Regions from separate parts of the Bacillus sp. GW823-FHT06A11 genome, predicted to be linked through region 3. Evidence: predicted binding sites of a transcription regulator. Region 3 holds the regulator's gene; each other region holds the start of a gene.
The links. The regulator Rex, encoded in region 3, represses fermentation and respiration genes when NADH is low (regulators of the CRP and FNR family bind a similar motif). The targets are predictions, from matches to a motif close to TTGTGAAATATTTCACAA.

Region 1 (2,278 bases), on a different contig from region 3:
AAACAAATAGGGGGAAGAAATATGTCAAAAAAATTACTTTCTTTATTTTCTGCAGTAATCGTAGCAGCTTTTGTAATAACCGGCTGTGGTCAAAGCGATACGACAAATAAAGAACAAAAAGAGAATGCAACAAAAGAAAGCAAAACGGAAAAAACAGATACAACGAAAGAAAGTAAACCTACTGAAAAAAAATCCGAAGATAAAAAAACTGAAGATAAAAAGCCTGAAAATACAGCTACTGGATCAAGCGACTACTCTAAGCTGATTTCCTATATGGAAAAAGAAACAGGTGGTAAAACAAAAGTTCTTTTTGAAAATAAAGAACCACAAGTCTATAAAGCTGAAGATGTTTCAGTATCAATGAATAGTTACACATTAGTTGAATTAAATGGATTCCATACAAACTTCGATATTCCGTTTAATCGTCAAACAGAAGGCGGAGTTATTCTTGTGAACTACAGCGTAAAAAATAGTTCAGCTAAAGATATTTATTATATGCCAGCATTGGACATGTCATTTACTGGCGCGCAGAAAGCATATAGTAACTATAAAGATTTAATTCCAAAAGAAGATCAGCTCCCAACTAAACTTGCTCCAACGAATGATTACTTAGTAAAAGCAGGAGAAACTATTTCTGGTTATATCGCTTATCCATTCGGAAAAGATGATCTAGCGAAAATTTCAAGTCTCTCAACAGTCTCAGTCACAGTCCCAACTGCACAAGCTAATAAAGGAAAATTTGATGCTCCAATCGGAAATCCTGGAAGCTTTTCATTAAGTTTAAACAAACAGGGTGCTGAAAAAGTTGCAACAGATAATACTTTCTACCAAGATAAAGCTACAGCTAATAACATGGGCGATAAAAAAATGTTAAAAGAGAAATCAAGTATTAATAACAATCAAGAATTAGGCGCTGTTAATGTTACATTAGACGGATACCAATTCACTCAATTCACACCAAATTCCGTCGAAGCTCCACGCTTTGCAAATTTTAAAAACGGTCTTGTTCTGTTAACAGTAAAATTCAAGCTTGATAACAAAGATGCTCAAGACGTTTCACTGTCTCCTATAAGCTCTACATTGAGAGTGAATGATGGTACACAATATACGATTAATGAAGGTATGCTATTAAATTATGACTATAATGCTTCAGTCAAAACAGGAACATCTGGAGAGTTACTACAAGTATATATTTTAGATCAAGAGCAGTATGAAAAGATTTGGAAAGACAAAAGCTTTGAGATTGAGTTAGGACCTATGAGAAATAAAGAAGCTAAAGATATTTCACAAGGTAAAAAAGCTAAATTTACATTACCTAAATAAATTAATAAATATATAATAGAAAAGGCATATAACATATGATTGTTATATGCCTTTTTCATTTTATAAAAACACCATTTTTGTTCACACTTTATCCATTGTGAATTTTTTCACAATGGATATATAATAAACATGTAAATAGAATATTGGAGGGATTTCAATGGTTATCAATTTTTTAAGAACTGATAAACGTGCTGCTTTCATATTATTATTTTTACGATTTTACATAGGATATGCATGGCTCGCTGCTGGGATAGGTAAAGTTTTCGGACAATCTTTTGATGCAAGTGGTTTTCTAAAGGGCGCTATCGCTCAAGCATCAGGTGACCATCCTGCAGTACAAAGTTGGTGGGCAGATTTTCTTCAAAATTTTGTTCTTCCAAACGCAGACCTATTTAGCTTTTTAGTTCAATGGGGAGAAATTTTAGTAGGTCTAGGTTTAATTTTAGGCGGATTAACAAAAACAGCTGCATTTTTCGGAATCATAATGAATCTTTCATTTTTATTAAGCGGAACTGTTAGTGTAAACCCAAATCTGCTTATTTTAACTATGTTCATTTTAGTTGCAGGGCAAAACGCTGGACGTATTGGATTAGATGGCTATGTTTTCCCTAAACTTTTCCGTAAAAATAACCACGGAACATATAAATTAAGTAAAACTGCGTAGTAACAGTTTACTTTTAAAATATAAATAAGAAAAAGAGCCTGAGTATAGGCTCTTTTTCTTATTTATCCTAATTTAAACTTTTAACGAGCCACGAAAACCTCTGGCAGCATAGTAAGAGTCTGCTCCATTGTGGTACACGAAAACATGTCCGAAGCGATAATCGCAAAATAGAGCACCACCGAGTTCTCGAATATCTGAAGGTGTTTGTACCCAACTTGATGATTTCATGTCAAAATCCCCAAGTTGTTGCATTTCCCGATATTGTTCTTCCGTTAATAGTTCAATGCCCAT
Region 2 (2,278 bases), on a different contig from region 3:
GCTTTTTTTGCTAAATGTGTATTAGGTCGCCTACCAATAGGTATTACAATTAAATCGTATTTTTTAATAGTGCCATCTTCGAATTGGATCCCCTCTGCATAGTCTGTACCTAGGATTTTAACCGTGTTTTTTTCCATGAGAAATTGAATCCCTTTTGCTTTTAGCTTGTTACATAGTAATGAACAAGCCAAGATATCTTGTTTTGCCATTAAGTGTGAACTGAAATGAACTACGTGGACGTCTATTCCAAAATCAAATAAATTTTGTGCAATTTTTAGACCGAGCATGCCATTACCAATAATGATAGCTTTTTTTGCATGCTTCTTAATATTTAATAGAAATTGAATTTCTTCAGTTGTTCTAAGTTTATTTACTCCCAATAATTGCAGTCCTTTAACGGGAAAAATAAAAGCAGTAGATCCTGTTGCAATGATGAGTTTATCGTAGAAAACAATACGGCGTTTATCTGTAACAATGACCTCGTCCTCACGATCAATTTCTATTACCTTTTCGTTTGTAAAAAGCTTAATATTATGTTGTTTGTACCAATTATATTGCTTTTGTATTCTATTTTTAATATCTAATTGTAATGAAATAGTGTTTATTTGATTGTAGAGAGGATAGAGTTCATCACTGAAAATAGAAATGCTATACATATTAGGATTTTGTATTAAAATCTCTTCAATACAGCGTAAACTAGATATACTATTACCGATTATTACTAAGCGTTTTCGTTTTCTCATATCAATTTCTCCTTTCGATTGTGAAGTGTTGAGCAAAGATGTTCGTTCATATTATAACAATTTTAAAAAGCAGATTGCTTGATATATAGTTTATTTTAAAATATGTCACAAATTATCTTTATTCGGGTAATGAGATACAAAGATGATCCCATTAAACTCATAGGTTAGAGGGAATTTTAAAAATGTTACTAAGATATTTCAGATGGAAAATGTTGAATATGTTTGCTGCTAGTAGTATTTCTTCAATTTTTAAAGAATAACGCATACAAACACACTGTAACCTTATAATTAAAGTTTTTTTATGTATAAATGCGAATAATTTCCTGATAGGTCACTATACAAGTAAGTAAAAATTAAGATGGAGTGCTTTTCCTAAACATGATAAATTAAAACTTTTTATACCAGATTAATTATTCTTTTATTCTATATTCACTAGGTATATTCGTGTATTATGCACCTTCTAGGATTTAGTGAATATAGCAGATTGCACATCATTTGAATCATTTTGTAAAGTGAGTATGTTTATTTTGTGAAATATTGAACAAAATCTTGAAAGTGAATATTGAAACATGTAGCTTATTCTTAGGATTATTTATAATAACCATGAACTAAAGGAGTGTGTAATTTTATGTTAGAACAAGGGATAGCTGATGCTATAAAACTTGCACAAAAGAAGAAACAAATATTAGATATAAACCCAATACAATATTTTGTTCGTGCATTACTAGCCGGCATCTATATTGGATTTATTATAGTATTATGTTTTAAATTAGGGGATTTTTTTCACGTTTTAAATTCACCTGCAACTTATTTAAGTGCTTCTTTATTTTTTGGAATTGCACTTATATTAATAATATATGGTGGAGCGGAATTATTTACTGGGAATACAATGTATTTTACAATTTCGACCTTACGAAAAAAAACAACGGTCTTAGATACTTGTCGTAACTGGGGTGCTTGTTTTTTAGGTAATCTGGTAGGTGCAATATTTTTTGCGTTATTATTTTATGGTACTGGTATTTTTGATCAAATTGAATATGAACATTTGATAAGTAATGTTGTTGAAGTAAAAATGAATACACCGACAATACAGCTATTTTTCAAAGCTATTTTATGTAATTGGCTTGTTTGTCTAGCATGCTTCCTTCCTTCTCAAGTAAAAGGGGATACAGCAAAAATAATTGTTATGATGTTATTGGTTTTTACATTCTTTTTATCTGGATATGAACATAGCATTGCAAATTTATCGCTATTTGCAATCTCCCTGGTATCGCCACATCCCAATACTATTTCTTTTAGTGGGGCTATTTATAATTTAATTCCAGTTACAATTGGAAATATTATTGGTGGATCTGTATTTGTTGGCATGGTATATCATTATATAACCCAAAACAACCCTACAGCTGAACAGAAGGGCAATTTAGTTGAATCTCAATGTGAGGAAAACATCCCATTACAAACACAAATAAAAATTTAAGCTACTAATATAATCATTTTCGTATAAAAATAACATAATTATTTTGAATGTTATTTTT
Region 3 (2,278 bases):
CCAAAGCGCTCTTCTGCTCCAGCTACTATTGGATGGATTTTCATCGGGTTCTTCTTGGCTTTCTTTTCACAAATAGTTGCTGGTATGATCGAGATGCAGCTGCTAGGAATTAAACAAGGTTCAGAAAATACAATGAAACTGATGGAGATTGCAAGAACCACACCTTGGTTCCTTATTGTTGTATCTATAATTGGACCTATCTTAGAAGAAATCGTATTTAGAAAAATTTTATTTGGTGCACTTTATAAGAAGTTTAACTTCTTTATCGCAGCTATCATTAGTTCGCTTGTATTCGCAGCAATTCATTTTGATTTTACTCATTTATTGGTATACACTGCTATGGGGCTCGTATTCGCCTTCTTATATGTGAAGACGAAGCGTATTATCGTTCCGATTGCAGCTCATGTTGCGATGAATACATTAGTCGCTATTGGGCAAATTTTTATGAGCAATGAGCAAATTCAAGAAATGATTAAAGAAGCTGAAAAAATGCAAGGCTTTATCGGAGGATTTTTTGTATGAGAAACTCACCATTGTTCATGGCTACACTATACTTCCTTCTTGGATGTATCTTTACACGCTTCGCCATTACGAACGTGACAGATACAATCTGGAATGTGTGGACAATACTATTTGCAGTTATGGCAACAATTGATTTTAATTTGGCACTTCGCCTTATATTAGTTAAATTCACAAAGAAGAAACAATAATAAAACGCAGAGGTCGCTTCCTCTGCGTTTTATTGTGGATAGTTTTTCAAAAAGTAAACTAATGTTTGTAACTCTACAGCTAAATCAATATGATGAATTCTAATATTCTCTGATACGTTTAATCGTGCTGGTGTGAAATTCAAAATACCATGCACGCTCGTTTCAGCTAATCTATCTGCTACAGCTTGTGCTACTGTAGCCGGTACTGTTAATATTGCCACTTGTATATCATTTGATAATCTCTCTTCTAATTCATCTAAATGGTATACAGGAATGCCCCCGATTTCTGTTCCAACTTTCTCTTCACTAACATCAAATGCCATTTCAATTTTTGTATTATTGTTTTTCGTGAAATTATAATGTAAGAAAGCGGTCCCTAAATTACCTACTCCAATAAGTGCTACACGCGTTATATCATCTTGATCAAGTGTTTCGCGGAAAAATGATAATAAATAATTTACGTTATATCCATATCCCTTTTTCCCTAACGCTCCAAAATACGAAAAATCTCTTCGTATTGTTGCGGAATCTACTTTTACCGCTTCACTCAATTCGGCCGATGAAACACGCTGCTTACCAGAAAGAGATAAGTTTTGGATAAATCGATAGTATAGAGGCAATCTTTTAGCAGTGGCTTGTGGAATCTTTTGCTGATCCATATGACCTCTCCTCTCTTCCTATCTTTATTCATATACTTTAATCAAATACAGAAGTTTAGCACTCATTAAATTCCTTGTATAATAAAGAGAAGAAGTATTCTCTCTTATTTTAAACTATACACTATTTTTAGTATGATTGAGAAATATAAACATGGCAAAGTTAAGAAATTATTTGAGGTGAAAACATTGATTTTATTACAAGTAAATGGACTTTCGAAATTATACGGTGCAGAAACAATTCTTGCAAACTTAAAATTGGAAGTACAAACAAAAGATCGTATCGCATTAGTTGGAAGGAATGGAGCTGGAAAATCTACATTATTAAAAATTATCGCTGGTGAGTTATCACATGATGGTGGCGAAATTATAAAACCGAAAGATGTCTCAATCGGGTATTTAGCTCAAAATACCGGCCTAGAAACGTCTTTAACAATTTGGGATGAAATGCTAACCGTCTTTACCCACTTACAGCAAATGGAGACAAAACTTCGAAGGCTTGAGCAAGAAATGGGCAAAGAAGAAAACTTTTCAAACGAAGCTACATACGAAAGATTGTTAGCTGATTATGACCAATTGCAACTCAATTATAAAGATCAAGGTGGATATCAATATGAAGCGGATATTCGCTCCATTTTAAGCGGCCTTGGCTTCCCAGTTGAAACGCACCAGACGACGATTTCTACTTTAAGCGGTGGGCAAAAAACAAGATTAGCTCTCGGAAAATTATTATTAACAAAACCAGACTTACTTATTTTGGACGAGCCTACAAACCATTTAGACATCGAAACATTAACATGGCTTGAGCAATATTTACAAGGTTATCCTGGCGCAATATTAATCGTTTCACATGACCGTTATTTCTTAGACAAACTTGTTACACAAGTATATGAAATTTCGAATAAAGAAAGC

Region 1: the regulator Rex is predicted to act here: its motif matches at 1,419-1,436, upstream of AC1Q8L_RS27740 (DoxX family membrane protein).
Region 2: the regulator Rex is predicted to act here: its motif matches at 1,271-1,288, upstream of AC1Q8L_RS27505 (formate/nitrite transporter family protein).

What each region holds. Positions count from the first base shown of each region.
Region 1 covers NZ_JBXAHS010000010.1:11,470-13,747, reverse strand. The annotation lists gene AC1Q8L_RS27745 (DUF5068 domain-containing protein) at 22-1,323, shown strand; gene AC1Q8L_RS27740 (DoxX family membrane protein) at 1,481-1,987, shown strand; gene AC1Q8L_RS27735 (DUF4256 domain-containing protein) at 2,060-2,278, opposite strand, start outside.
Region 2 covers NZ_JBXAHS010000009.1:153,651-155,928, reverse strand. The annotation lists gene AC1Q8L_RS27510 (FAD-dependent oxidoreductase) at 1-743, opposite strand, end outside; gene AC1Q8L_RS27505 (formate/nitrite transporter family protein) at 1,372-2,220, shown strand.
Region 3 covers NZ_JBXAHS010000015.1:4,564-6,841, reverse strand. The annotation lists gene AC1Q8L_RS29585 (CPBP family intramembrane glutamic endopeptidase) at 1-522, shown strand, start outside; gene AC1Q8L_RS29580 (YdiK family protein) at 519-710, shown strand; gene AC1Q8L_RS29575 (redox-sensing transcriptional repressor Rex) at 740-1,369, opposite strand; gene AC1Q8L_RS29570 (ABC-F family ATP-binding cassette domain-containing protein) at 1,556-2,278, shown strand, end outside.